Regions from separate parts of the Pseudarthrobacter sp. MEB009 genome, predicted to be linked through region 3. Evidence: riboswitches for the same ligand, from Rfam matches in the RefSeq annotation. Region 3 holds a riboswitch; each other region holds the start of a gene.
The links. Region 3 has a riboswitch for cyclic di-AMP ahead of QRN07_RS15120 (M23 family metallopeptidase). Riboswitches for the same ligand answer to the same signal wherever they lie in the genome.

Region 1 (9,387 bases), on a different contig from region 3:
GATGGCCTGGCGCGGCGGCTGGGACTCGATCCCGAATTCCTTTCAAGCAACGACGGCATCCGCCTGCTGACCGGAAACGATGTCCCGGCCGGCGCCACACCAGTAGCGCAGGCATACGCAGGGCATCAGTTTGGCGGCTACTCGCCGAGGCTGGGCGACGGCCGGGCACTGCTGTTGGGCGAGGTGACCGGCCCCGACGGGCACCAGCTGGACCTGCACCTTAAAGGCTCGGGCCGCACGCCCTTCGCCCGGGCAGGGGACGGCCTGGCCGTGGTGGGCCCCATGCTCCGCGAGTACCTGGTCAGCGAGGCCATGCACGCGCTGGGCATCCCCAGCACCCGCGCCCTGGCCGTTGTGGCCACCGGGCGGCAGGTCCGCCGCGAAGGGCTGCTGCCCGGAGCCCTCCTGGCCCGCGTCGCGGCCAGCCACCTGCGAGTCGGCAGCTTCCAATACGCCCGGGCCGCAGACGACGTGGACCTGCTGCGGCGGCTGGCCGACCACGCCATCGCCCGGCATTACCCGGCAGCTGCTGCCGCCGACCAGCCCTACCTGGAGCTCTTCAGGAATGTCCTGGCGGCGCAGGCGGACCTGGTGGCACGGTGGATGCTGGTGGGATTTGTGCATGGCGTGATGAATACCGACAATATGACCATCTCCGGGGAAACCATCGACTACGGGCCCTGCGCGTTTATGGACGCGTTTGATCCCGGCGCGCTGTACAGCTCCATCGATACCGGCGGCCGGTACGCCTACTCCAACCAGCCGATAGTGGCGGAATGGAACCTTGCCCGGCTTGCCGAAGCGCTGCTGCCGCTCCTCCACGAGGACCAGGAAAAGGCGGTGGAGCTGGCAGTGGAAGCACTGGGACTCTTCCGGCCCGCTTACGGTGCGGCCTGGCAGGCAGGGATGCTGGCCAAGCTGGGACTGCCGGCACCGGCGGATGGCTCACCTGCAGACCCTGAAACCGCCGGGCTGGTTGACGGCGCACTGGCCTTGCTCAAGGACGGCCCCGTGGACCACACGCAGTTTTTCCGCAACCTGGTCAAGGCCGCCCGGGGTGACGCCGGACCGGTCCGCGGCATGATGATGGACCTGGCCGCGTACGACGCCTGGGCGGCGCGGTGGCTGGCCCGGCAGCCGGACCCCGCCCTGATGGACCGGACCAACCCCATCTACATTCCGCGCAACCACCTGGTGGAGGAAGCCCTGGCCGCCGCCACTGCCGGTGACTTGGCACCATTCCACCTGTTGCTGGACGCCGTTGGCAGCCCGTTCACGGAACGGCCGGGCCTGGAGCGGTTCGCGGAAGGGCCGCCGGCCGACTTCGGCGCCTACCGGACCTACTGCGGCACCTGAGGTCAGGCCGGGCCCGCTGGTTCGGGGCCCCGCCGGTTCCGCGCCGCATTCCTTAAACGCCAAGGGCGGCAGCGGGACTGATCCCGGCTGCCGCCCTTGCGGTGGTGCAGGCGCTTGCTGCGCCGCGAAGCTACGCTACGCGGACGAAGGAAGCTCCGGCGAGCCAGCTGATGGAGTGGACCTCGGTCTTGTAACCGTCCACGCCGCCGCTGACAACCTGGCCGTCGCCGGCGTAAACGCCAACGTGGCCGGCGGTGATGACCAGGTCACCGGGGGCCGGTGAGCCCACAACGCTGCCGTACTGGAAGAACTGGCCCGGGGCGAGGTCGCCCACGGACTTGCCTACCGAACGCAGGGCCTTTTCCACCATGGCGGTGCAGTCCTGGCCAACGCCCAGTTGGCTGTAAGCCGAGGCGAGGATTGCGGCGCCGGTACCGGTGCCGGTGGAGGCTGCCGGAGCGGACGCGTAGCTGAGGTTCATGCCGGTGTTGGCCGGGGCGGCAACGGCTGCAGCCTGGACCGGGGCGGGAGCCGGGGCCGGGGCGGACACGGGGGCTGCCACGTAGCCGGCGCCTGGGATCTGGATCTGGTCGCCCGGGTAGATGACGGCCGAGATGGACAGCCCGTTGGCGGAGAGGACGTCGTTCAGGCTGACGCCGTTGGCCGAGGAGATGGCGCCCAGCGTGTCACCCGAAACAACGGTGTGGACATTGCCGGCAGCGGCAGGGGCAGGCGCTGCAGCGGGCGCTGCCGGTGCCGAGTACGCCTGGACGTTGCTGGTTCCGGTGGTATCCGGTGCGGTCACGCCGGCGTGGGCCGGGGCGCCGATGCCGAACGCGATGCCGGATGCGGCGGCCACGGCCAGGGCCGGGCGGCCCAGGGACTTGGCCTGCGACTTGGCGGAAACTGCCAGGCCTTCAAGAACGATGGAATGGGTCGGCACCGCGCGGTGACGGGCAGCCAGGGTGTTTTTTGACATGATAGATCGCCTCTCCCATGCCTGCGGGGTGAGCTGTCGGGTTCGGGTTGGAGCTACCCGGCCGGGAGCACCCCATCAAGGACAGAGGTGCTATCGACTTAACCCCAAGGCTTCAAAGAAGCCGTGGAAACTTGGTTCCCCCGTCCCTGCCATCCGGAAACGATTGATCCCAGGCCAGCGGCAGGGCTCGGCATGCTGGTGGGAGTGCCCCGTTGGAGAGGGACACATCAAGACCATAACCCAGGTGCCGACCAATTGTCACATTTGGATAACATGCGAGGTGGGCCTCTCGGATCCCTGTTTTGTCCATCGCTGGTGTGTTGCCGGGCCCCTGAACTCGAAGGACGCCATCCGGTCAGCCGGCCGCACAGGCCTTCGTCACAAAGTCATAAAGTTGGCCGCGCAGGGTGGCTCCGGCAACGAGTTTCAGTTGTCCTGAGCGCATCCCCACTGCCACCCGGACGGGCAGCAGTGTGCCCACTTTGTCTTCCGCCACAGCGTGCGCGTCACAGCGCGCGGGCCGGAGCCGCAGGTTCATAACGAACGGCGCATCTCCCGCCCTGACAACGGTGTCAACGGGCCAGGGATCCGCCGACGCTTCCGCCAGCAGCGTGGTGCCTTCGAACCGTTCGAGGGTCAGCCGGCCGCTCCCGCGGGCCCCGCCAGCAGGATCAACCAGCAGGTGGACGACGGCGGTGCGCAGGTCCGGCGCGACGGCCAGGTCCGGCGCCAGGGCCAGATCCGCTACCGCTGCCGCAGCCGCCGAAAGGCAAAGTTCAGCGTTGTTCCGGGCCAGGATTCCGAGGGGATCAGTTGCCTCCAACGCGATGCTGGTGGGGGTGGGAGCGGGGGCGGGCGGTACTGTGGCCGGGGCGGTGGCGTCTGCCGCCGGCAGCGTCAACGTCGCTGTGGCCACCGCGGCAGGCCCGCTGGAAGTGGGCCGCCCCGGCTCCGGACAGGCAGCCGTGGGCAACATTGCGGTTCGGATTTTGGCCTGGTGCGGTGGCACGACCACTACACCGCCCGCGGAGTCCCAACGGATGTCCTGCTGGAACAGGGAAGTGCTGAGCCGGGCGTCGCTGACCGTGACCGGACTGTCTGTGCTGTTGGTAATCAGCAACTCAATGCCATGCCGCCCGTACTGGTCCCGGGACTGGTTTACTTCCACGGTGAGTGCCGGTTCTGCGGCGGCTGGAGTGGACCACGCCGGCGTCGGATTGGCTGGGGGAGAGCACGCAGTCAGGGCGGCCAGGGCCAGGCCGGCAACGGCCGCCGTTGCGCAGCGCGGCGTGCCACGTGAAGGACGGCGGGGAGTGCCCATGGCCCCAGTCTAGGTCCACGTTTTGCAGCTCCCAATGTAACGATGTGGACACTTCAGCGTGTTCCGGCGGACGGACGCCGGTAGGCTTCGGGACTATGTCCCCGTTCGTTTCCAAAGTGCGGTCGCCCCTGGCCGGCGGCCTGTTGGCACTTATCCTGGCCGGCTCGGCCGTTCTGCCGCCCGCCATGGCCGGCGAGCCGGCGCCGCCCTCGGGCTATCCCTCGTGGGAGGACGTGCAGCAGGCCAAGGAAACCGAGGCCGGCAAGGCAACGGAAATCGCCAAAATCAACGAGCTGCTGACGGGACTGGCAGCACAGGCCGAAACACTCGGCGGCCAGGCCGTAACCGCCGCCGCAGACTATGGCGTGGCCGATGCCGCGCTCCAGGCAGTGGATGCCAGGCTGCTGTCGTTGGCCGCAAAAACCGCAGCAGCCACTGCCGACGTGGACCGGCACCGGAAGGAGCTGGGGGCCCTCGCCGTGCAGTCCTACAAAACAGGCGGCACCAACACAGGGTTCTTCGTGGCCCTGGACGCGTTGGAGCACAACAACGTGCAGGGCCTGAACGTGGTCCAGATGGTAGGGGACAAAACGGCCGCGCTGGTGGAAAGGGCTGCTTCCGCCGCCAAGGTGTCTGAATCCCTCCGCGAACAGGAGCAGGCAGCCCGGACCGAACGCGAACGCCTCACCGCTGAGGCTGCCACGAAACTGAAGGCCGCCCGCGATGCGCAGGCCGGCATGGCCCGGCAGATCGACGACGGGCAACGGCGTGGTACCGAACTTACGGCCCAGCTGGCGTCGCTGAAAGGCACCACCGCGGCTGTCGAGGGGGAGTACCGGCAGGGCGTGGAAGCCGAAGCCGCCTACCAGGCCGCGCAGGATGCCAAGCGCAAGGCTGCCGAAGAACTGGCCCGCCGGCAGGCCGACGACGCCGCCAGGGCAGCTGTGGCCGCTGCCGCTGCAAAACCCGCCCCGGCCAACCCCGCCCCTGCAAACCCGGCACCCGCGAACCCCGCCCCCGCGATCCCGGCACCGGCGAACCCCGCCCCAGCCCCGCAGGTGCCGGTGGAACCCGTCCGGCCTCCCGTCGTCGTCCCTTCCGTGCCCGGCGGCGCCGTTAATGATCCCGCTGGCGCGAAAAACTACGCGGCGGGCAGGCTGGCCGGTTATGGCTGGGGCCAGGAACAGTTCCCCTGCCTGTCCCAGCTGTGGATGAAGGAGTCCGGCTGGCGGACCACCGCCACGAACCCGAGTTCCGGAGCGTACGGGATTGCCCAGTCCCTGCCCGCAGGAAAGTACGCCAGCGCCGGCAGCGACTGGCTGACCAACTACCGCACCCAGATCGAATGGGGGCTGGGCTACATCAGCGGCCGCTACGGCTCGCCCTGCGCGGCCTGGAACCATTCGATCGCCTACAACTGGTACTGATGGCACGGCCAGGACTGTCGAAGGCCAGCGCCGACCGGTTCCGGCTGCTCCTGGAAGAGGAGCGCGCCCGGAAACTGGCTCTGGTCGCTGCCCTGCGGGCCGAAATAGCCGGTGCCAGCTCCGCCCGGCAGGACTCCAACGTTGATGACGAGCACGACCCGGAAGGCGCCACCATCGCCTTCGAGCTCTCGCAGGCGTCCGCCCTGGCAGCGCAAAGCGCCGCTGGCCTGGCGCAGGTCGACGCCGCGCTGGCCCGGATTGCCGACGGTACCTACGGGAGCTGCCTCGAGTGCGGCGGGCCCATTGCCGAGGGCAGGCTCGAGGCCAGGCCCTGGACGCCCTACTGCATCAGCCACTCCTCAGCGGGACGGGGCCGGTGACCGCCGGCGGTTCCGTGGGTCCGGCCGTGGAATTCATCGACATCACCTTGCAGAATGAGGGCGCCTGGTACCGGGCGGACGACGTCGGGTCCCGGCTGGGCGGTGTCCTCGCCTCCTACGGGTCGTCCGTGGGTGCCGTGCGGGGCACCATCCGGGACGCGCTGCGGAAGTTCCGGGACCTCGACCACGACGGGATCCTCCTGCTGGCCTCCGCCTTGTGGGCCCGGCCGGCACCCGGCGTACTCCCCGCTTTTGAGCGGCGGCTGGCGGCCGTGGTGCTGCTGCAGACCAGGGTCCGGACCCTGCTGCATTCCGACCTGACCCGCCTTGAAGGGTTCCTTCGCTCCGCGGCTACCGGGGAACTGGCTGACCCGCTGCTCGCCGACGTCGTGGCGCCGATGCTGGCGGGGTTTAGCACCATGGAACGGCGGAAAGCCGAGGTGGTCCTGTCCAGGTGGCGGACCGATCCGGCCGCAGAACTGCGGGACGCCGCAGCGTACCTCGACCAGGCGGTGCCGGGCGCTTCGGCCGGCTGACAGATAAGGAGACATGTCCGTGAACGCATCCCGGGACCTTGAACGGTTCGTGACTGCCCAGGAGGGCGGGGTTTACGACGACGCACTCGCCCAACTCCGCGCAGGCAGCAAAACCGGCCATTGGATGTGGTTCGTGTTTCCCCAGATCGCCGGCCTGGGCCAGAGCCCCACCTCCCGCAGGTACGCCATCAACTCACTGGCTGAGGCGCGCGCCTACCTGCGGCACGGGCTCTTGGGCCCCCGCCTGCTCGAATGCACAGCCGCCCTGATGGACCAACCCGGCCGGTCGGCCGTCAGCATCCTGGGGAGCATCGATGCACGCAAGCTAAAGTCCGCCATGACCCTGTTCCTCCGGGCAGACCCCGGTGAAGCCCTGTTCCAGGCTGTCCTGGACCAGTTCTTCGACGGGGTACCCGACGCGGCCACGGACTCACTGTTGGCCGGGCTTGCCGGCACCTGAGCCTAGGGGGTGGGGCTGCCGCCGTTGACGTTGAGGGTTTCGCCCACCACGTAACTGGATTCGGCGGAGGCCAGGAACACGTAGGCCGGCGCCAGTTCCGCAGGCTGGCCCGCCCGGCCCAACGGCGTGGACTGGCCAAACTCCGGCAGTTCCTCCTTGGGCTGTCCGCTGCTGACCTGCAGCGGAGTCCAGATGGGACCCGGCGCCACGGCGTTGACGCGGATGCCCTTCGGGGCAAGCTGCTGGGCCAAACCCTTGGTGAAGTTGTTGATGCTTGCCTTGGTGGTGGCGTAGTCCACCAGGGTGGGCGAGGGGCTGTAGGCCTGGATGGACGTGGTGTTGATGATGGTGGCACCTGCCGGCAGGTGCGGGACTGCCGCCTTGGTCAGCCAGAACATGGCGTAAACGTTGGTCTTGAGCGTGTGGTCGAACTGTTCGTCGGAAATGTCCGTGAACTCCTCCTGTGCCACCTGCTTGCCGGCATTGTTGACCAGGATGTCCAGGCCCCCAAGCTCCGCCAGCGCCGTTTCCACCAGGGCGCGGCAGGTGCCAGCGTCCTTCAGGTCGCCGGGGGCCTGCACGGCTTTCCGGCCCGCCGCCTTGATGATGCCGGCGATCCTCGCGGCGTCCTCTTCCTCTTCGGGCAGGTAAGAGAGCACCACATCAGCGCCTTCGCGGGCGAACGCGATGGCCGTGGCAGCGCCGATGCCCGAGTCAGCCCCGGTGACGATTGCCTTCCGGCCCTCCAGCCGCCCGGATCCGCGGTAGCTGTCCTCGCCCAGATCGGCCGTGGGCGTAAGTTCAGCATCCAGGCCTGGTTCGGGCTGGTGTTGCTTCGGCGGGGAAATCCGTTCGTAGGCTGTCACTGGATTGCGGAACGTGTACTGGTCTGCCATCTGGTTCCTCCTGTTGCCGGGGACGCGGTGGTTCCCGCTGGATGTTCTGATGCTAAAAGCTAAGCATGCTTACATTCCAAGCCTAGGCTCGAACTGCCCCTGCTGCCAACCCGGCGCCGTAGACTGGCCCCACCCGGCACTTGCTGCCGTCCGGACCATCGGCAGGAAGGCGCGCACCGTTGCCCCAAAAGGATCTGGCCCCCACACCCAGGGGCTGGCCGGAAAAACTGCACGACGCCAACCTGGATGGCTACCTGCTGATCGCGGTGGTGGCCTTGGCAGTGTTCCCCCTGCAGGAAAGCATCGGGTTCTGGCCTGCCCTGGCAATGGTTGTCCTGGCAGGCGGTGCGGCGACGATGCTGGTCGAACTGCTCTTCCGGCCGGTCAAACGGAAGCGGATCGCCAGCGACGCCCGGCAGGGGATTTTCGAATGCGCCCAGCGCGCAGCGGACGCGTCGGCGCCGGGCAAGTGGGCCTTCGGATACGCGAAGGTGGAACGTGGCCGGCTGCTGTTCCAGGCCAAGGAAGGGTTCAGCGGCTCCGTCGCAGGCCGCGTGGAAGTATTTCCGGACCCCCGGCCGGCCGGACCTTTGGTGAAGGCTCCCTGGCTGGCTTTTCCCGGCGGGAAGGCCATTACCCTCCACACGGGAAGGGGCATGCTGGAGCTGGCCGTCTCCGCGTCGAGCCTGGAACTGCTTACCGGGCGGTCTGCGGCCTGACCATGTTGACCAGTTCCACGTTCCCCAGGCGGCCGGCGTCGGCCACCGCCGTTATGTAGGTGCAGGACGGCTGCCGCCGCCGGTCCGTGGGGGAGCCCGGGTTGAGCAACCGCAGTCCTTTGGGCGCGGTGGTGTCCCACGGAATATGGCTGTGGCCGAACACCAGGACGTCCGCCTCCGGATACGCCGCCTCGCAGCGCAGCTCCCGGCCCTTCGCCTGGCCGGTCTCGTGGACCATGGCAAACCGAACGCCTTCCAGGGTGAGGCTGGCCGTCTCCGGCAGGCGGTGCCGCAGGTCTGCCCCGTCGTTGTTGCCGTGGACGCCCACCAGGAGCCTGCTCCGCAGCTCCAGCTGGTCCAGGAGTGATGCGGCCACCCAGTCGCCGGCGTGGAACACCACATCGGCGTTGTCGACGGCGTCCCACACCTGGGCGGGGAGCTCCCTGGCCCGCTTGGGTACGTGGGTGTCGGCGATCAAAAGCAGTTTTAGCGGCATGAGTGACATCCTGACAGACTGGTGCCATGGATCACTTCACTGCTGCCGGAACGTCCACCACGCCTCCCGTCCGTACCGGCCCCCGCGACCCCGGGGACGCCTGGGTGGAAGGCGGCCGGGGCCGCTTCTGGGGCAGGTTCGGCGCGGCAGGTGTTCTGGCCTTCGACCCCGCCAAAGGTGTCCTGCTGCAGCACCGCGCCATCTGGAGCCACAACGGCGGCACCTGGGGCCTGCCGGGCGGCGCGCTGCACCAGCACGAAGACCCCGTGACCGGCGCCCTCCGCGAAGCGAATGAGGAAGCCGCGGTGCCTGCCGACGGGGTGGACGTGCTGTTCACTTCGGTGCTGGACCTGGACTACTGGGCCTACACCACCGTTGTGGTCCTGGTCCGCGAACCGTTCGACCCCGTCATCAGCGATCCCGAGAGCATTGAACTCCAGTGGGTGCCGGTGGCCGGGGTGGAGAACAAGGAACTCCACCCCGGCTTCGCTGCGGCCTGGCCGGGCCTCCGGGAACGCCTGCCGTCACGGCCTGGCGCTTAGTAGTCGGGGCCGTATTCTGCGTTGACCAGGATGGGGAGATGGTCCGAGTTGCCGCGCGGCAGCGTCTCGACGCTGGCGATGTCCAGGCCCAGCGAGGTGGCGAAATCGAAGTGGCCCTTAAAAACCTTGTATCGGGTATAGGTGCGCCGGTTGCTCAGCGACAGCGCGTATCCCGAGTTCTTCATGTGGATGTCAAGGTTTTTGGTGAAAAATGGGTAGTTGAAGTCGCCCACCATCAGGGTCATCAGGCCTTTGCCCATGCTGAGCAGTTCCGC
Region 2 (9,387 bases), on a different contig from region 3:
AGGCCCGGCGCACGGCCGCAGCCCGCGCTGCCGCCGCCGGGCGCACTGCGTCCCAGCGGACATCAACGCAACGCACAGCCGCCCAACGCTCAGCAACCCAACGCACGCCGCAGCAGTAGGCGCCGGAACACCAGCCCAACAAACGCCGCCCAACGCTCAGCAGCCCAACACACGCCGCCGCAGCACACGCCCGAACACCAACCCAACAAACGCCACCGCAGTGCACGTCGGCACAGCGCACCCCGGCTCAGCGCACCCCGGTCCCGCGCATACCCGCGGCGCCTACCCCGTCCACGCCGTCAACCCCGTCTACCGTCAACGGATCCAGGCCTGCGCGCCGGCTCTGGCGCCGGCCCCGCCCGAAGGTGAGGACCGCCGTCGCCACCCCCGCCAGGAGCAGCAGCCCGCCAGCAACTTCCGGCCCCGAGGGCACCTCACCCAGCACCAGCCAGGCGGCGCTCATCCCCACCACTGGCACCAGCAGGGTAAACGGCACCACCGACGACGACGGGTGGCTGGCCAGGAGCCGGTTCCAGATGCCGTATCCCACCAGCGATGCGAAGACGGCCGTGTAGAGCGCGCTCAGGATGGTGGGTGCCTGCAGGTTGCCCAGCGTAGTGAACACCGCTTCGGGGCCGTCCACCACGAGTGACAGGCCGGCCAGCGGCAGCGGCACCACGGCCCCCGACCAGACCACCAGGCCCAGCCCGGATGCCGCCTTGGCCCGCCGGGCAATGACATTTCCCGCCGCCCAGGAAAGGGCCGCCGCCAGCACAATCACCAGGGGCAGCAACGGTGCAACGGCACTGCGCCCGGTAGCCACGACGGCGAGGCCCGCCACACCAAGAACCACCCCGCCCACCTGCCGGCGGCTGGGCCGTTCACCCAGGAACATCGACGCCAGCAGGATGGTCAGCAAGACCTGCGCCTGCAGGACCAGTGAGGCGAGGCCCGCGGGCATCCCCAGCGCCATGGCGAGGTAGAGGAGCCCGAACTGGCCGGCGCTCATAAAGAGTCCGACACCGATGATTGCCGCCCAGCTTACGTCCGGTTTCCGGATGAAGAAGATGCAGGGGAACACCACCAGGACAAACCGGATGGCCACAAACAGCAGGGGCGGAACCTCCTGGCCAGCGGGGTGCAGGCCGATGTCGATGGCCACGAAGTTCAAGCCCCACAGGACGGCGACTGCTATGGCCAACAGGGTGTCACGGAGATTCATGGTCTCACTGTCGCAGACCGACGAATGAAGCACCAGCGTTGAATTGTTTATAAAACAATGTACGTTTGCTTCATGATCGATATTGGCTCACTGCGTGCCCTTGCAGCCGTTGAACAGCACGGATCGGTGATCGCCGCTTCGGAGTCGATCGGCTTCAGCCCCTCGGCCGTTTCCCAGCAGGTCAAGAAGCTGGAGAAGGAGGCGGGCTTCGCGGTCCTGGAACGGCGGGGCCGCGGTGTGCTGCTGACCGAGCGGGGTCAAGCGCTGGCCGCCTACGGCCGGCGGATCCTTGCCGAACTGGAGGAACTTCAGTCCACCCTGCTGGCCGATCCCGCAAAACCCGAGGGCAAGCTCCGGGTGGTGGCCTTCTCCACCGCCTGCCGGGGGCTGGTGGGCCCCCTCCTGGGCCGCCTGGCTGCGGCCGGCACCATGCTGGACGTTAGCGTCCTGGCCGAGGATCCGCGGGAGGCGGTGGCCCGCGTGGCCAATGGAGAGGCCGATTTGGGCCTGGTCCACAACTGGAACTCAGTTCCCCTGGTGATTCCGGAGCACCTCACCCTCGAGTGGCTGTGCGAGGACGTGGCCGATGTTTTGGTCCATCGGGACCACCCGCTGGCCGGCCGGACCGAGGTTGAACCGGCCCACCTGGTGGGGGAACGGTGGATCAGTACGCCCAACGGGGCAATCTGCAACGAAGCCCTGCTGCGGATCTTCACCGGGCTGGGCCGGGTGCCCAACATCCAGGTCTACGATCCTGATTTTGCCACGCACATCGCGCTGGTCCAGCAGGGCGCCGTGGTGGCCCTGGTGCCGCGGCTGGGCCGGGGGGTGCTGCCGCCGGAGGTGGTGGCCGTGCCGGTCACCAACCCGGCGCAGGCACGGCAGGTGGGGATCGTCTACCGCCGCACCATGACAGCCAGCCCGGGCATCAGGCACGTGGCAGCGATACTGCGGGAGATCAGCGGGCCCGCGGAACTGTAAAGCTGGTGATCCGGGCGTCCTGGCCGTCCAGTTCAGCCCACGTCTTCTCCGTCTCCAGCACCGTGAGGGCATTTGTGGGGTACCGGGTGGCGGCGTCCATGTAGGCGTCATGTTCCGAATCACGCGACGCCAGGTGCATGGCCAGGTCCTGGACACCGGGCAGGTGCGAGATCAGCATCAGGGTGGTCACGGTATCCGGCACCTGGTTGACCACCGAGAGCATCCGCAGCGCGGATGCGGCGTACAAGCCACCTTCCAGCTTGGGCGTGGGCGCCTTATCGCCCAGTTCCGAGCACACCCAGGTGCAGGTCTGCCGCGTCCGCAGCGCGCTCGAGCAGAGGATGAAATCCGGCAGCACGTTATGGTCCACAAGCCAGCGGCCGGCGGCGGGCGCATCGCGGTGCCCCCGTTCCTCCAGCGGACGGTCATGGTCGGCCACCCCGCCCGGCCAGTCAGCCTTGGCATGGCGCATCAGGACCAGGCGTTTTACGTGGTGCTCACTCATGGCCCAAGCCTATCGTCCGCCCCGCACCCAACCGCGGCGGCCATCTGCCTCCGGGCGGTGGTAAGGCTAGATCGAGTATTCCGGAGCGGCCCAGACAACAACTTCGGGGTGCTCGTAGAAGCGGTAACCCTGGCCACGGACCGTGCGCACCGTGTTGGCCAGGCGTCCCAGCTTGGAGCGGAGGCGGCGGATGTGCACGTCGATGGTGCGCTCATTGGGCACTTCCTCGGCGTTGCGCCACAGCCCCTCAAGAAGCTCGTCACGGCCAACCGTGCGGGTGCCGTTTTCCACCAGGTAGTTCAGGAGTTCGAACTCCTTGAAGGTCAGGTTCAGCGACTCGCCGTCCAGGTGCACCTCGCGGCGGGCCAGGTCGATCAGGACGCCGGAGGGCCGGGGTTCCTGGGGAAGCTGGGGACGCGGGGTTTCGGTGCGCTGGCGGGCGTTGACGGTGGGGTCGCCAAAGGTGGAACGGACGACGTCGAGCGCGGAACCGGGGGTGCCTGCCGGAGCCACGGCAACGGCGGCGTAGCTTTCGGCGCCGGTGACCAGGGACTGGGCGTAGGCCCGGATTTCCTGGGCGAGCTTGGCGATGGAGGTACCTGCGGCTGCGGCGGTTTCCTCATCGATGCCCATGTAGAGAACAAAGCCCCGGGCCACGTTCTCGTTCGCCACAGGGCGGACGGCGTTGGGCCCGGCAATCACGGGGGTGGGGGCCGTAAGGGGCGCGGGCTCGGCAGGAACGGCGCGGAGCTGCCCGTAGGAGTTGGGGTTATATCCCTGGGGGGCGTAGCCCTGCGCAGGGAAGGTGTTTCCGCTGCCTGCGGGAGCCAGCGCGGGGCGGGGTCCGAAGCCCGGGCGAAGACCCGAGGGCTGGCCGGCCTTGGCGGCGTTACGGACGGAGATGTGGACGTATCCGGATGCAACGGTCATGTTGTGCTTACCTCAATGTGAATGGCCGCCTGGGCGGCTCGAATGCTGGGTTTCCCCGCACTGCGAATTGGGGAGGGACGCCCGACGCTGGGCTGGGGGCGAATGCCTAAGAACTTCGGAGGGTGGGAAGTCAGGCGTACATTCGACAACAGCGCATGTCGGCAGCAGCGGGTGTGCTGGGCCAATATTCTGCGGCTGCAGGTGCTGTTGAGTTCTTGTTCACATTGGAAGTGTGACGCGTAACAATGCCAACTTGCAAGTAACAATGGACGGCATCGTCCGCATGGTGAGACAAAATGCGCTTTTGTGTTGCAGATCACGATTCTGTCCGGCGTAAAGAATAACGTTCGTTATCCGTTCAGCACCTGGAAAATCCATGTTGTTGAGAACAATATTCGGCAATTCCTTCTTTTAGGATTAAGAACTTCAGCCAAGCCGAATTCACGAAAATTCCTCCCTTCCCGCACCCTGCTGTCCAGCCGATGTCCGGCTTCTCCGGAAAAAGTTCCCGGTGCGCTCCCGCAAGATCCCTGCAGCCTGGCCCCTGGACGTTCTTCGAAAGCGCTGGAGCCGGTCGGGACTCCCGCCAGCTGCGGCGGACGTTCCAACCTGAGCGGCACCCAGGTCGCTAGGCTGGGATTCACAGCCTGGACACAGGAACCCCAAAGCCGGGCTTAACCGAACGATCGGAGAGTTGTCCCATGGCCACTTCGCACTCCATGACCAACAACCTCCCCCAGCTGTCCCACCCGGACGGGTCCCCCATCCGGGCCCTGGTGGTTGACGACGAGCCCAGCCTCTCCGAACTGATGAGCATGGGCCTGCGCATGGCGGGCTGGTCCGTTGCCGTGGCCGCGGACGGGCCGGAGGCCGTGAAGCTGGCCAAGGACTTCCGCCCGGACGTCCTGGTGCTGGATGTGATGCTCCCCGGCTTTGACGGCGTCGAGTTGCTGGGCCGGATCCGGGCGTTCGCCCCGGAGGTACCCGCGCTGTTCCTGACGGCCAAGGACGCCATCCATGACCGGATCGTGGGCCTGGCGGCGGGCGGGGACGATTACGTCACCAAACCATTCAGCATGGAGGAGGTCCTGCTGCGGCTGCACAGGCTGGTGCAGCGTTCCGGGGTGGCCGCCATGGATACCTCCGAACTGGTGGTGGGCGACCTGGTCCTGAATATCGATACCCGGGAAGTGACCCGCGCCGGTGACGACGTGCAGCTGACCGCCACCCAGTTCGAGCTGCTCCGCTACCTGATGGAGAACCCCAAGCGGGTCATCAGCAAGGCCCAGATCCTGGACCGGGTGTGGGACTACGACTTCGGTGGCCAGGCCAACATCGTGGAGCTCTACATTTCCTACCTGCGCAAAAAAATTGATGCCGTGCACCCGCCCATGATCCATACCGTGCGCGGTGCCGGCTACGTCATCAAGCCTGCAGAGTAGGTTCTGTGGCCACCACACCAGCCCCGGAGGCACCCCGCCGGAGCGTGCTCCGACCCGCCACCTGGCATCTGCGGACGCGCTTGGTGGCGTTGGCCATGGCCCTGCTGATCGCCATCTGCGGCGCGGTGGGGGTGGTCAGCTACGCCTCAATGGATGCCTTCCTCACCCGCCAGCTTGATGCCCAGCTGAGCCAGGCGGCGGAGCGGGCCAACGATCCCGGCCGCCCGCCGCAGGGCGGCTTCAACGGCCGGGACCCACTGGACGCACGGGGCCAGAGTGTGGGCACCGTCAACGCCAGCATCCGCAACGGCCAGGTGAACACGGGCGGTTTCCTCGCCTCAGACACCACCCGCACCCCCCTCGCGGCTGACGACAAGCCTGTCCTCCTGGGCCTGGCGACGGACGGCAAGCCAGTGGACCGGGAACTGTCCAACGGCAGCTACCGGCTGGTGGCCGTCGAAACCTCTTTCGGCGACGTCCTGGTGACCGGGCTCCCCCTGGCAGTCAAGGACAGCACGCTCACATCGCTGGTGTGGACATTCGTTTTTGTATCCCTGGGCGGTCTCCTGCTGGTCGGGCTGATCGGCACCGTCCTGATCCGGCGCACCATGAAACCGCTGGAACAACTCTCGGAAGTGGCCACGAGGGTCTCCCAACTGCCGCTGGACGCCGGCGAGGTGGCACTCGCGGTGCGCGTCCCGCCGTCGAACTCCAATCCGGGCACCGAGGTGGGCAGCGTGGGGCACGCGCTGAACCTGATGCTGGACAACGTGGCCAGCGCGCTGCAGGCGAGGCAGAAAAGTGAAACCAAGGTGCGCCAGTTCGTGGCTGACGCCTCGCATGAACTCCGCACCCCGCTGACGGCCATCCGTGGTTACACGGAGCTGATGCGCATGACGGAGCAGTTCACGCCCGACGGTGCCCGTTCGCTGGCACGCGTGCAGAGCCAGTCCGAGCGTATGACGGCGCTGGTGGAAGACCTGCTGCTGCTGGCGCGGCTGGATGAGGGCCAGCCGCTGAAGCTCAGCGAGGTGGACCTGACGCAACTCGTGGTGGAAAGCGTCAGCGACGAGAAGGTGATGGCACCCGGACACAATTGGCGCTTCGAACTGCCGGACGAGCCTGTGGTGGTCACGGGCGATCCAGCCCAGCTCCGTCAGGTCCTGATGAACCTGCTCTCGAACGCCCGGAAACACACGCCGGCCGGAACCACCGTCCTGGCTGGGGTGGGTACGGCCGACAACACGGCGTTCGTCACGGTGACGGACGACGGCGGCGGGATCCCGGCAGGGTTCGTGGACCAGGTCTTTTCACGCTTTGCCCGCGCGGACGCGGCCAGGAAAGGCAGCGGCGACCAGGCCGGGGCCGCCGCCGCGGAGGGCACCAGCGGGCTGGGGCTTTCCATCGTCCAGTCGATCATCGAGGCGCACGGCGGGAAGGTCTGGGTGACGTCCGAGCCGGGCAGGACGCAATTCACCATCTCCCTCCCGCTCGCGGCGGCCGCCTCCACAACCTGACACGCCGCCGTCGTGATGTCCGTTACCTAAATGTGACTTAAGCTTCGGACTCCTGTACCGTCGAAAGGGTGCGGTTCCCGTTCGGGGCGCATGTCCGGATGACGCCTAGCTCTGCCGCTTCCGGATCCTTCTTGACCCATGGCAGAGGCGGGGGACCCACAGTCCCGGGCACTGCGTGCCCTTGGGGTTAAGCCATTTTCGTGAATTTTCCGGATGGCCGGATGCCCTCATCCGAACCCGACAGCTAACTCCGCAGGTGTGAGAGGCGATCCATCATGTCTGAATTCCCGGTAGAAACGCGCCCGAAAAATGGGGCCGACAGTCCATTCCACACCAAAAAGCGCGGCATTGCCGTCCTGGGCCGGCGCACGGCCATCCTCGCCGCGTCCTGCGCCCTGCTGGTGGGAGTCGGTGCCGCCGGCCAAGCCACCAGCTCCGTCACCTCCCCGGTGGCGGCTGAAACAAAAGCCGCCGAGGCAAGCTCCTCACTGAGCCTGGAGAAGAGCGAAATCCAGGCTGCGCCGAGCGAATCTGCGGCGCCGATCGCTGTTGCACCCCAGGCCGCCGAGCCCGCTCCGGCTGCTCCTGCCGCGGAACCGGCGCCCGCCGTGGAAGCCGCTCCTGCACCGGCCCCCGAGCCTGCACCGGCACCGGTTCCCGAGCCTGCCCCAGCGCCGGAGCCCGCTCCCGTCGTCGCGGTTAATGACCCTGCCGGTGCGCAGGCCTATGCGGCGAGCCAGCTGGCATCCTACGGCTGGTCGGCGGACCAGATGCAGAGCCTGCTGACGCTCTGGACCAAAGAATCCGACTGGACCACTACGGCCACCAACGCGAGCAGCGGCGCCTATGGCATTGTCCAGTCGCTGCCGGCCGAGAAGATGGCAAGCTCCGGCGCGGATTACCTCACCAACTACCGCACCCAGATCAACTGGGGCCTGAACTACATCAAGGAGCGCTACGGCTCCCCCGCAGCCGCCCTGAACTTCCACCTCGCCAACAACTGGTACTAGGAGCCGCGGGGTCCATCCCGGCGGTCCCGTCCCCGGGACCGCCGGGTCGCCTACAGGTGACGCGGCGCTTCCGCGGGCACCATACTAAGGGGCATGAAATTCACCACCGTTATTGCCGGCTCCGGCAACAAGACCGGCATCGAAGTCCCGGCCAGCATTGTGGACGCCTTGGCGGCCGGAAAACGGCCGCCGGTGGTGGTGACGCTGAACGGGGCGTCCTACCGCAGCAGCATTGCCGTTATGGGCGGGCATTACCTGATCGGCCTGAGCGCAGCTAATCGTGAGCTGACAGGGGCGGGCGCGGGGGACGCCGTTGAGGTGGACGTGGTGGTGGACACCGAACCACGCGTGGTGGAGGTGCCCGCTGACCTGGCGGCCGCGCTGGCTGCAGACAGCACCGCGTCCGACGCGTACGCCGCCTTGAACTACAGCGCCCAGCGGCGCCTGGTAGAGCCCCTGGCCCTGGCAAAAACCGAAGAGACCCGGGCCAGGCGCGTGGCCAAGGCAGTCTCGGACCTGAACCCTGGCCAGCAGCACGGTTAGCCGTTCAGCGCCCCAGCGCCCCAGCCGGCTTTGCACGTCACCCGGCTCCTGGCGTGCCCGTCCGAATTTTCACGGCAGGCCGTCAGCTACATGGGTGGAAGTTTAGCCATGCACTGGACGGCCCACTGGTTGCCGTCCGGATCCTTGAAATACACAAACTCACCCCAGCCGGGGTCCGAGATATCCGTGACATCCACACCGTTGGCTTTCAGGTGCCGGTGCGCCTCCTGGATGTCAGGAACCACCAACTGCAGGTTGGGGGCGGACCCTGCCGGCGCATCTGAGAGCCCCTCGCCGATTGCGATGGAGCAGCCTGATCCGGGCGGGGTCAGCTGGACGAAGCGCAGGTTCTCGTTGACCCGGTGATCGTGGTCAAGGGTGAAACCCACTTGGTTCGCATAAAAATCCCGGGCACGGTCCACGTCGGAGACGGGCACCAGTACAAGTTCAAGTTTCCAGTCCATCCGCTCAGGGTAGCCCGGGTGCCGGGGCCAGGAAAGGGCTCCTGGCCACGGGTTCGGCCACCGCTGACCGCGCCGGCAGTTTTTGCGCGGCCCGGTGGCTGGTTAGCCTGCGATGCCGTAGAGTCGGTCGCCGGCGTCACCGAGGCCGGGAACGATGTAGGACTTCTCGTTGAGCCGCTCGTCAATGGAGGCCAGCACGATTGTCACATTGGACTCGCCCAGCTCCTCCTCCAGCTTCGCCAAGCCTTCCGGTGCTGCGAGGAGGCAGATGCAGGTGACGTCCGAGGCGCCGCGCTTGAACAGGAACTTGATGGCCTCGCGGAGTGTGCCGCCGGTGGCCAGCATGGGGTCCAGGACGAAGATCTGCCGGTCGGTGAGGTCTTCGGGCAGGCGCTCGGCGTAGGTGATGATTTCCAGGCTCTCCTCGTCCCGGGCCATGCCCAGGAAACCCACCTCAGCGGTGGGGACGAGCTTGGTCATGCCTTCAAGCATTCCCAGCCCCGCGCGCAGGATGGGAACCACCAGTGGTGTGGGTTTGGTGAAGGCGGTGCCCACCGTGGTGCTGACGGGAGTCTCGATGGTGACGGGCTGGGTGCGGACTTCGCGCGTGGCCTCGTAAGCCAGCAACGTCACCAACTCTTCCGTCAGTTGCCGGAACACCGGCGACGGGGTGTTTTTGTCCCGCAGGACGGTGAGCTTATGGGCGACCAGCGGGTGGTCCACAACAAGAGTGCGCATGGGTCTAAAACTATCATCCGGCGAACAGGTGGATC
Region 3 (9,387 bases):
CTAGGCAATCCACTCAAGAGCGTCAAGTTCGGAAAACTTGACGCAAGTTAGACGGTACAGCAGTTTCGTTTCAATGTCACATTCAGGTCACGGCGGATCTCGGCGATCCGGTAGTGAACCATCATTTGACTAGAGCCAGCCGGTAGGATCGACGACTTCGCCGTTGACCTGGACCTCGAAGTGGAGGTGGCAGCCGGTGGAAGCGCCCGTGGTGCCGCTCAGGGCCACCACATCGCCGCGGGACACCGTCTGGCCTTCCTTCACAGTGAAGGAGGAGAGGTGGTTATAGGTGGTCTCCAGGCCATTGCCGTGGTCGATCACCACGCGGTTTCCACCGCCGTACTGGTGCCAGCCGACGAATGTCACGGTTCCGGTTGCAGCAGCAAGCACGGATGTGCCGCACTGGGCCACGTAGTCCTGGCCACGGTGGAAGTCGCCGTTGCCGCCGGTGATGGGGCTGACGCGGTAGCCGAAGGGAGAGGCAGTGGTGAGCGTGGCCAGCGGCGCAGCAAGGCTGCCTGCCGAGGCCGCCCGGGAGACGGCGCTGGCGGACTGGGCGCTGAGCAGCTGCTTGAGCTTGCCGTCCGGATCGGCCTGGGTCACCACAGCGGAACGGCTGAAGTCCAGCTGGGCGCCGGCTTCTGCGGAGATCCGGGGCTGCGGGGTTACTGCGGCGGCAGCCACGGGGGTGGCTCCGGGTGCGTCGGTTGCAAGCACGGGGCTGGTGGCCGGGACGGTCACGGTAAGGACCAGGCCCGTGGCAGCCAGGGCGATGCCGGCTTTCTGGCCCATGCCGCTGGCCGACGCGAAGTCGGTGATCTGCCGGAAGGGACCCCTGCGGCGGCGCGCGTCGCGGTGGAAATCGCGCGGGCGCTCCGTGCTGGTGGCTTCAGCTGCCCGTGGCGCCGAAGCGGGGACGGCCGCACGGCGGCGTCCCCTGGAGGTCTGCATGGTCAAGAACGGTTCCTCTCTGGAAAAGCCTGCGGAGTTAGCTGTCGGATTCGGGTCAGAGAGTTCGTTCGACCCGGTCCGCGCGGGCAAGCTTTGGCACAGGGGTATCCCGTAGGATCCTTCACTGGAGAGGCTTGCTGCTGACGGACTTCACCCCAAGGCAGCCCCCGCTGCCGGTTGTGGTTCCCCCGCCTCTGCCAGAAATGACTTGTGCGCCTGATCCGCTGGCAGAGCTCGGCTCCGGATCAAGTAACGCTTATGTATCAACGCTTAGGTTCAACTATATCCGTTACCCCCGCAAAGTAACAATTCCGTTATCTTTGCGTAACCCGCTCGGGATTGGGTAAGTGCGGCGTCGGGCAGCGTCAGTTGACCGCGACGAAGACGTGCGCTGCCACTTCAGGGGGCAGTTCCAGGGCACCTTCGATGCCGGCCACGCGGACGGAGATGTAGTCGCCAACGCGCTCCAGCGAAACGGCTGCGCCGGGCCGGATGCCGCCTTCGTCGAGCTGGACCAGAAGCTCCGGTTCAACCTGGATGGGCTCCGCCAGCCGGCTCACCGTCACCGAGGAGGCGGGGCCGTAGGACTTCATGGCTTCCAGCAGGCTGACGGCTCCGTCCCGGAAGCCGTTGCCGGGCTGGCCACCCAACGCCGCGAGGCCCGGGATGGGGTTGCCGTAGGGCGACTCCGTGGGGTGGTTCAGCATCTCGTAGATGCGCTTCTCCACGCGTTCGCTCATCACGTGTTCCCAGCGGCAGGCCTCGTCGTGGACGTACGCCCAGTCCAGGCCGATAACGTCCGCCAGGAGGCGCTCGGCGAGCCGGTGTTTGCGCATGACTTCGGTGGCGCGCTTACGGCCGGTCTCGGTCAGTTCCAGGTGCCGGTCCCCGGACACCACCACCAGGCCGTCACGCTCCATCCGGCCGATGGTCTGCGAAACCGTGGGCCCCGAGTGCCTCAGCCGTTCCGCGATGCGGGCCCGGAGGGCAACGATGTTTTCTTCCTCAAGCTCCAAAATGGTGCGAAGGTACATCTCCGTAGTGTCGATAAGATCCGTCATCCAGCTCAGCTCCTCGAGCGCAGTACCTTGCGTTGTCCCACCGTACCGCCCAGACGGCGGCGTAGTCCGTGGAAAAGCTTAGCCTATTTTGAGTTTGTCCGAATAGATTCGGCTCTTCCGCCGGACTGTCTCAATGACTGGACTATGACGGGTGCGGTTCCCGCCGAAACACCACTTCAGGCACAATTGGAGGGTCCGGGCCGAGGGCCGCTGACCACTGGCGGCCGGCACCCAGCCGTCCCGGCGCAACAACTTCCACGCCGAAATTGGAGCACCTGTGAGCGAAGCCAGCATCACGATCCCCGCCAACCTGCTGCCCCGGGACGGACGGTTCGGCGCCGGACCCTCCAAGGTCCGGCAGGAGCAGATCGATGCTCTTTCCGCCGCGTCCAAGGCCATCCTGGGGACCTCCCACCGCCAGGCTCCGGTCAAAAACCTGGTGGGCTCCGTCCGCTCCGGCCTGAGCCAGTTCTTCCGCGCCCCCGAAGGCTACGAAGTAGTCCTCGGCGTCGGTGGCTCCACCGCGTTCTGGGATGTTGCCAGCTTTGGCCTGGTTGAGGAGAAGGCGCAGCACCTGTCCTTCGGTGAGTTCGGTTCCAAGTTCGCAGCCGCCACCAACAAGGCCCCGTTCCTGGCGGCTTCCTCCATCATCAAGGCCGAGCCGGGCACCCGTCCCACGGCACAGGCAGAGGCCGGTGTGGACGTCTACGCCTGGCCCCAGAACGAAACCTCCACTGGCGTCTCCGCCCCGGTGCGCCGCGTCGCGGGGGCCGATGAAGGCTCGCTGGTCCTGGTGGATGCCACCTCGGCTGCCGGCGGGCTGGACGTGGACGTTGCCGAAAGCGATGTCTACTACTTCGCCCCGCAGAAGAACTTTGCCTCGGACGGCGGGCTGTGGCTGGGCCTGTTCTCGCCGGCCGCACTGGAGCGTGCCGCGCGGATCAAGGCCGGCAACCGCTGGATCCCGGATTTCCTGGACCTGCAGACGGCCATCGACAACTCCCGGCTGAACCAGACCTACAACACCCCGGCGCTCTCCACCCTGGTGACCCTGGACGCCCAGGTGCAGTGGCTGAACAGCAACGGCGGCCTGGACTTTGCCGCCGGGCGCACCGCCGATTCGGCAGGCCGGATCTACAGCTGGGCCGAGGCTTCGGAGTACGCAACACCGTTCGTAGCCAACCCGGACGAACGGTCCAACGTCATCGCCACCATTGATTTCGATGATTCCGTGGACGCCGCCCAGGTGGCAAAGGTCCTGCGAGCCAACGGCGTGGTGGACACCGAACCCTACCGCAAGCTGGGCCGCAACCAGTTGCGCATTGCCACGTTTGTTGCCATCGATCCGGACGACGTGACCGCCCTGCTGGCCAGCATCGACTACGTGGTGGGCGAACTGCGCAAATAGCGCGCAGCGACATGTCCTGAACGCACGACGGCGCCGCCCGGCTAAACAGCCGGGCGGCGCCTTTTTGTTGTGGTGCGGAGTGCCGTGGTGCGGAGTGCTTGGTGCGGAGTACTTTGGTCAGAAAATGCCGTGCGGAGTGCTGGGGCTTCGGCGGGAAAAACCGGGCCCGCGGGGCCTTAGTCTCCCCGGCCGCCGAAACCGGCACTGTCCGGCGAGTCTTCATCCTCGTCCGTTTCGGCGTCGTCCGCGTCATCGTCGTCATTGTCGTTAGCTGCATCAGCTGACACAACTGCGTCGTGTTCCTGGCCTTCCGGCACCTGGTCCGCAACGTCGTCGTCCGTTTCTGCGGCATCCGCATCAGCAGAGCTGTGGGCCGGCGCGTCCCGGTGCCGGCGTTCCTGCTCCTGGGCAGCCTGTTCCTGCTCATCCTCAGGCCGGACGCGTTCGGCCCACGGCACCCATTCAGGGGCGAGGATGGATTCCCCGGACGGCAGCATGCCGAGCTCGTTGACGGTGACCGTCTTGGAGCGGGAGTTGCGGGTCAGCACGGCGTACCACTGCCAGCCCTGGTACCCGGCGAGCCTGGACTCGAACAGGTGCGTCACCAGGCGGTCGCCTTCGCTCTTGGCGGCCAGGTGCCGGCCAACGGCGCCCGGTTCGGTGATGCCCTCGACGGCGGCGCGGGCCGAATCCACGGCTGCGGCCAGGAATGCGTCCGGCTTTCCAACCCGCCACACGGGCACACCGGCGCCCCGCTTGGGCGCGGCCGGTGCGGGGGCTGCCGCAGCAGGGGTGGCCTGGTCAGCGGCCGGGGCGTCAGCGGCCTGGTCCTGCAGCACCGCTTCCGGCTGTTCAGCTTGGGGGTTCATGGTTGCCTAAACGTCCAGCTCGTCGGCGACCTTGCGGAGGGCAGCGGCGATGGCCTTGCCCTTGTTGCCTTCCGGGTACTTTCCGGCCGACAGGGTGCCGGACAGGTTATCCAGCACACTCACGAGGTCCTGGACCAGGGGCGCCAGGTCCTTGGCGCTGGGCCGCTTGGCCTTGGCCAGGGACGGCGTTTTGTCCAGTACCCGCAGGCCCAGCGCCTGGGCACCCTTCCGGCCGTCAGCGACGCCGAACTCCACACGGGTGCCGGCCTTGAGTTCCGTCACACCCTCGGGCAGCGACGATTTGGGCAGGAATACTTCCTGGCCGTCCTCGCCGGCGAGGAAGCCGAACCCTTTGTCCTTGTCATACCACTTGACCTTGCCGGTAGGCACGTAATCAACCTTCTTCGTCTTAATGTCTGGGGACCCGGCCGGCCACCACCGCGTCCGCACTGTGGTGCGGGTTCAGGGTATGGCAGCTGCGGACCGTCTTGGTCTGTATCCTTCAAGGTTATCCTGCCCGGTGCCACATTCCCGCTTTACCGGGCCCCACGGGAGCCGTTCACCCCCGCCGCCGCGGGCCTGTAGCGTTACTTCCATGACACCCCCGCGCTACCGCAGGCCCCTGATGATTGCGGCCGCAGCCATTGCCCTGCTGTCCCTGGCCGCCGTTGCAGCCGTTATGGCGCTGGCCTTCGCCGGCGCCGTGGCTCCGCCCTGGGTGACCTACTCCGCCCTTTACGGGCTGCCGCTGGCATTCATCCTGATGCTCTTCCTGGTTCTGGACAGTGTTGCCGGGCGTCGCCGGGCAACAAAGCCTGACCGGCGGTAACGTTGGACTGATGTCCCTCATTCGCGCGCTCAGCAAGGACTTGGCCGCCCGCACCGATGACTCGCTGCGGGCGCTGTTTGCGGCGCGGCCGGACCTTATCTCCCCGGGCGTCCCGGATTTCGCCGCGCTGGCGGCCCGGGCCAGTGCGCGGGTCAGCGTCCAGCGGGCGCTGGAACGGCTTAACCGGCCGCAGATGCAGGTCCTGGAAACCCTCCACCTGTGCACCAACACGGACACCGGCCACAGCGCGTCCGCCGCGGGGCTCCGCAAACTCATCACCGGGTCCACCGCCGCCACCGTCGACGCCATCCTGGCCACCCTGCAGGAAATGGCGCTGGTCCACCGGGCAGCCCCACCGTCCGGAACCGCCGCCGGGGCGGCGAAACACCGGTTTTACCTGCCTGTGGGCTCCTTGAAGGACGTGGTGGGGATTTACCCGGCCGGGCTCGGCCGCAGCTACACGGAACTGGTCCGGCTCCAGCCCGCGTTCGCGCAGCGCGCCGTTCAGCTGGTTTCCGAACTGCACCGCAGCGGTGCGGACATCCACGATGCCACCACCCCCATGGAAGCAGCTCTGGCCCTGCAGCATTGGACGTCATCGCCGGAGGGACTGCACCATATCCTCGCAGGGGCACCGGCAAGGACCACGGCGTTGCTCGCCAGGTTCCGGAACTGGGCCATGGGCGCCGTCCCCCAGGCGCAACGCAAGGCGTCGATCACCACCGAGGGTGCCGACGTCGGGCCCGTGGACTGGCTGCTGGCCCGCGGCCTGCTGGTGCCCCTGGACGCGGCGCATGTGGAACTGCCGCACAGCGTGGGCACGTCGCTGCGCGGCGGTGTGGTTATCGACGACTTCAGCCTTACCCCGCCCCGCCCCGAGCTTGGCCGGACCACCGCCGCGTTGCGCCGGAACGCTGCCCTCAGCGCCATCTCGGAGACCCTGCGCCTGGTGGGCGAGCTGCTGCACGCCGTTGGCGAACAGCCGTTGGCAACCCTGCGCAGCGGCGGCGTGGGCGTCCGCGAAACCCGCAGGCTGAGCGAGGTGCTGCGCCTGGACCAGACCCGGGCGGGGGTGCTGCTGGAACTGTGCGCCCTGGCGGGCCTGATCCGGTTGGACGTGGACACCAGTTCCTGGGTGCGCCCGGCGGACCTCGAATGGCTCCTTGTGCCCCGGCAGGAGCAATGGTTGTGGCTGGTCAACGCCTGGCTGGCCAGCGAGCGGGTGCCCTCCCTGGTGGGCCAGCCCGGCGCCGGGCCCGCAACGGGCCACCGCGCCCCGGGCGGCGGTGCCATCGTGGCGCTCTCCGCCGAGGCGCAGCGCCCCGACGCCCCGGTGGTGCGCAAACGGATCCTGGAAATCCTGAAGGAGCTCACCGACGAGGCAGGGGCGCCGGACGGAACGGCGCCCGTGCTGGACGCAGTCGCGGTCCTCCAGCGCGCCGAATGGTCGCAGCCCAGGATGGCCCGGCGCTTCAGCTCCCTGATCCGCGGCGTCCTCGCCGAAGCCGAGCTCCTGGGCCTGGTGGGATCCGGCGCGTTGACCCAGCTGGGCAGTGCCGTGGCGGCGGACCAGCAGGACGATGCGCTGGACATCCTGGGCGAGCACCTGCCCGCGGCACTGAACCACGTGCTGCTCCAGGCCGACCTGACCGCCGTTGCCCCCGGCTACCTGGCACCGGCCCTGACGGAGCAGCTCCTGCTGATGGCCGACGCCGAGGGCCAAGGACCTGCAGGGATCTACCGCTTTTCGGCCGGGTCCATCCGCCGGGCCCTGGACAACGGTTTTGATGCCGCCGGGCTGCTCGCCTTCCTCCGCGAGCACTCGGCCACTGCCGTGCCCCAGCCGTTGGAGTACCTCGTGGCGGACACGGCATCCCGGCATGGCAGGCTCCAAGTGGGGCCTGCCGCCAGCTTCATCCAAAGCGACGACGAGGCCGCCCTGCAGGAGCTCCTCTCCGGCCCCCGCGCGGTCGCCCTGGGCCTGGTCCGGATCGCCCCCACGGTGCTGGTGGCCTCCGTGGCTCCCCGGGAAGCCGCGCAGGCCCTCCGCAGCCTGGGCCTCTCCCCCGCGGTGGATAACGGGGACGGGCCAGCGTTGCGGCTCCGGCGGACCACCGCGCCGCAGGAGAACGGCCGCCCGGTCTATTCCCCGCCGCGGACCGCGCCCCCGGCTGAGGACGTGGAGGCGCAACTGGCCGTGCTGCGGCAGGTGGGGGCCGCCGTCGGCAACGGAACATCCGGTGCCGGCGCATCCGGCAACGGGCACTCCGGCGAGGTGGCCACCCAGCTGGGGCTTGAGGCGCTGCAGCGGGCCATCCGGCTCAAGCAGAAAATCAGCATGAACGTGGTGGACAGCCTGGGGAATGCCAACCTGGAAATTGTTGTTCCGCTATCCGTAAGCGGCGGCCGGGTCCGGGTGTTTGACCCTGCCAGGGAAACAGAACGGGTCCTGTCCGTCCACCGCATCATCGATATCGAGGCCGCAGGGGAACTGCGCCAGTAAAGGACCCCCGTGAACGACGGACCCCTGATCGTCCAGAGTGATAAAACCATCCTCCTGGAGGTGGACCACGAGCTCGCCACCGAAGCCCGGCACGCGATCGCGCCCTTCGCGGAACTGGAACGCGCCCCGGAACACGTCCACAGCTACCGGCTCACCCCGCTGGGCCTGTGGAATGCGCGGGCCGCGGGCCTGGACGCCGAACGGGTCCTGGATACGCTGCTGAAGTACTCCCGGTTCCCGGTACCGCATTCGTTGCTGGTGGATGTGGCCGAAACCATGTCCCGGTACGGCCGGTTGCGGCTGGAAAAGGACCCCCAGCACGGCCTGGTGATGCGCACCGACGACTATCCGGTCCTGGAGGAAGTGATCAGGGCCAAAAAGATCCAGCCCCTGCTGGGCCCCCGGATCGACGGCGAAACCGTTGTGGTGCACGCCTCCCAGCGGGGCCAGCTGAAGCAGCTGCTGCTGAAGATCGGCTGGCCTGCGGAAGACCTGGCCGGCTACGTGGACGGCACCCCGCACCTGATTGCGCTCAAGGAAGAGGGTTGGCAGCTGCGGCCCTACCAGCAGCAGGCCAGCGAAAACTTCTGGTCCGGCGGCAGTGGAGTGGTGGTGCTGCCTTGCGGCGCCGGGAAAACCATTGTGGGCGCAGCGGCGATGGCCACCGGCTGCACCACCACCTTGATCCTCGTGACCAACACGGTGGCTGCCCGGCAGTGGAAGGACGAACTGCTCAAACGCACCACCCTGACTGAGGATGAGATCGGCGAATATTCCGGTGCCGTCAAGGAGGTCCGGCCGGTCACCATCGCCACCTACCAGGTCCTCACGCTCAAGCGCGGCGGCCTGTACCCGCACCTTGAGCTGGTGGACGGCCACGACTGGGGCCTGATCATCTACGACGAGGTCCACCTGCTGCCCGCCCCGATCTTCCGGATGACGGCGGACCTGCAGGCCAGGCGCCGGCTGGGCCTGACCGCCACGCTGGTCCGTGAGGACGGCCGCGAGGGTGAGGTTTTCAGCCTGATTGGCCCCAAACGCTACGACGCGCCGTGGAAGGACATCGAGTCGCAGGGCTACATCGCGCCGGCGGACTGCGTGGAGGTCCGCGTGGACCTGCCCCACGACGAACGGGTGGCCTACGCCATGGCCGAGGACGCGGACAAGTACCGGCTGTGCTCCACGTCAGAGTCCAAGACCCTGGTGGTGGAGCGCCTGGTGGAAAAGCACCGCGACGAACAGCTCCTGGTAATCGGACAGTACATCGACCAGCTGGACGAGATCGGCGAGCGCCTGGCCGCCCCGGTGATCAAGGGCGACACGACCGTGAAGGAACGCCAGAAGCTGTTCGACGCGTTCCGGGCCGGGGAGGTCAGGACCCTGGTGGTGTCCAAGGTGGCCAACTTCTCCATCGACCTTCCGGAGGCCTCCGTGGCCATCCAGGTGTCCGGCTCCTTCGGCTCGCGCCAGGAGGAAGCGCAGCGGCTGGGCCGGTTGCTGCGGCCCAAGAAGGATGGCCGGGCCGCCCGCTTCTACTCCCTGGTGGCCAGGGACACCCTGGACCAGGAGTTCGCCGCCAAACGGCAGCGGTTCCTGGCCGAGCAGGGGTACGCCTACCGCATCCTCGATGCCAAGGATGCGGACCGGCCGGGCTGATCCCTAGGTGACACTTTCGTTGCTGTCCCGCTCCATGGTGCCGGTCCGCGGATCGAACTGCGGACGTTCGTAGGCCAGTTCGCCGCCGCTCCGGCCGCCGTGCGGGCGCC

Region 1: linked by a shared signal. The riboswitch ahead of QRN07_RS00990 (C40 family peptidase) and the one ahead of QRN07_RS15120 (M23 family metallopeptidase) in region 3 are both predicted to bind cyclic di-AMP.
Region 2: linked by a shared signal. The riboswitch ahead of QRN07_RS18920 (aggregation-promoting factor C-terminal-like domain-containing protein) and the one ahead of QRN07_RS15120 (M23 family metallopeptidase) in region 3 are both predicted to bind cyclic di-AMP.

The regions. Positions count from the first base shown of each region.
Region 1 covers NZ_JARVTC010000002.1:173,957-183,343, forward strand. Annotated here, with positions in the region: gene QRN07_RS00985 (protein adenylyltransferase SelO) at 1-1,356, shown strand, start outside; gene QRN07_RS00990 (C40 family peptidase) at 1,487-2,335, opposite strand; cyclic di-AMP (ydaO/yuaA leader) riboswitch at 2,339-2,504, opposite strand; gene QRN07_RS00995 (hypothetical protein) at 2,691-3,656, opposite strand; gene QRN07_RS01000 (coiled-coil domain-containing protein) at 3,752-5,083, shown strand; gene QRN07_RS01005 (TraR/DksA family transcriptional regulator) at 5,083-5,463, shown strand; gene QRN07_RS01010 (DNA alkylation repair protein) at 5,460-5,999, shown strand; gene QRN07_RS01015 (DUF1810 domain-containing protein) at 6,013-6,459, shown strand; gene QRN07_RS01020 (glucose 1-dehydrogenase) at 6,462-7,355, opposite strand; gene QRN07_RS01025 (hypothetical protein) at 7,535-8,074, shown strand; gene QRN07_RS01030 (metallophosphoesterase family protein) at 8,052-8,570, opposite strand; gene QRN07_RS01035 (NUDIX domain-containing protein) at 8,597-9,112, shown strand; gene QRN07_RS01040 (endonuclease/exonuclease/phosphatase family protein) at 9,109-9,387, opposite strand, start outside.
Region 2 covers NZ_JARVTC010000021.1:4,615-14,001, reverse strand. Annotated here, with positions in the region: gene QRN07_RS18955 (hypothetical protein) at 1-119, shown strand, start outside; gene QRN07_RS18950 (EamA family transporter) at 248-1,222, opposite strand; gene QRN07_RS18945 (LysR family transcriptional regulator) at 1,295-2,203, shown strand; gene QRN07_RS18940 (SixA phosphatase family protein) at 2,181-2,708, opposite strand; gene QRN07_RS18935 (winged helix-turn-helix domain-containing protein) at 2,775-3,638, opposite strand; gene QRN07_RS18930 (response regulator transcription factor) at 4,340-5,080, shown strand; gene QRN07_RS18925 (sensor histidine kinase) at 5,086-6,597, shown strand; cyclic di-AMP (ydaO/yuaA leader) riboswitch at 6,716-6,867, shown strand; gene QRN07_RS18920 (aggregation-promoting factor C-terminal-like domain-containing protein) at 6,873-7,607, shown strand; gene QRN07_RS18915 (YdeI/OmpD-associated family protein) at 7,701-8,150, shown strand; gene QRN07_RS18910 (glyoxalase superfamily protein) at 8,237-8,614, opposite strand; gene upp (uracil phosphoribosyltransferase) at 8,717-9,352, opposite strand.
Region 3 covers NZ_JARVTC010000014.1:171,500-180,886, forward strand. Annotated here, with positions in the region: gene QRN07_RS15120 (M23 family metallopeptidase) at 130-951, opposite strand; cyclic di-AMP (ydaO/yuaA leader) riboswitch at 962-1,170, opposite strand; gene QRN07_RS15125 (iron-dependent transcriptional repressor DtxR) at 1,317-2,012, opposite strand; gene serC (phosphoserine transaminase) at 2,290-3,420, shown strand; gene QRN07_RS15135 (DUF3027 domain-containing protein) at 3,597-4,289, opposite strand; gene QRN07_RS15140 (cold-shock protein) at 4,296-4,679, opposite strand; gene QRN07_RS15145 (hypothetical protein) at 4,885-5,118, shown strand; gene QRN07_RS15150 (helicase-associated domain-containing protein) at 5,129-7,621, shown strand; gene QRN07_RS15155 (DNA repair helicase XPB) at 7,631-9,277, shown strand; gene QRN07_RS15160 (hypothetical protein) at 9,281-9,387, opposite strand, start outside.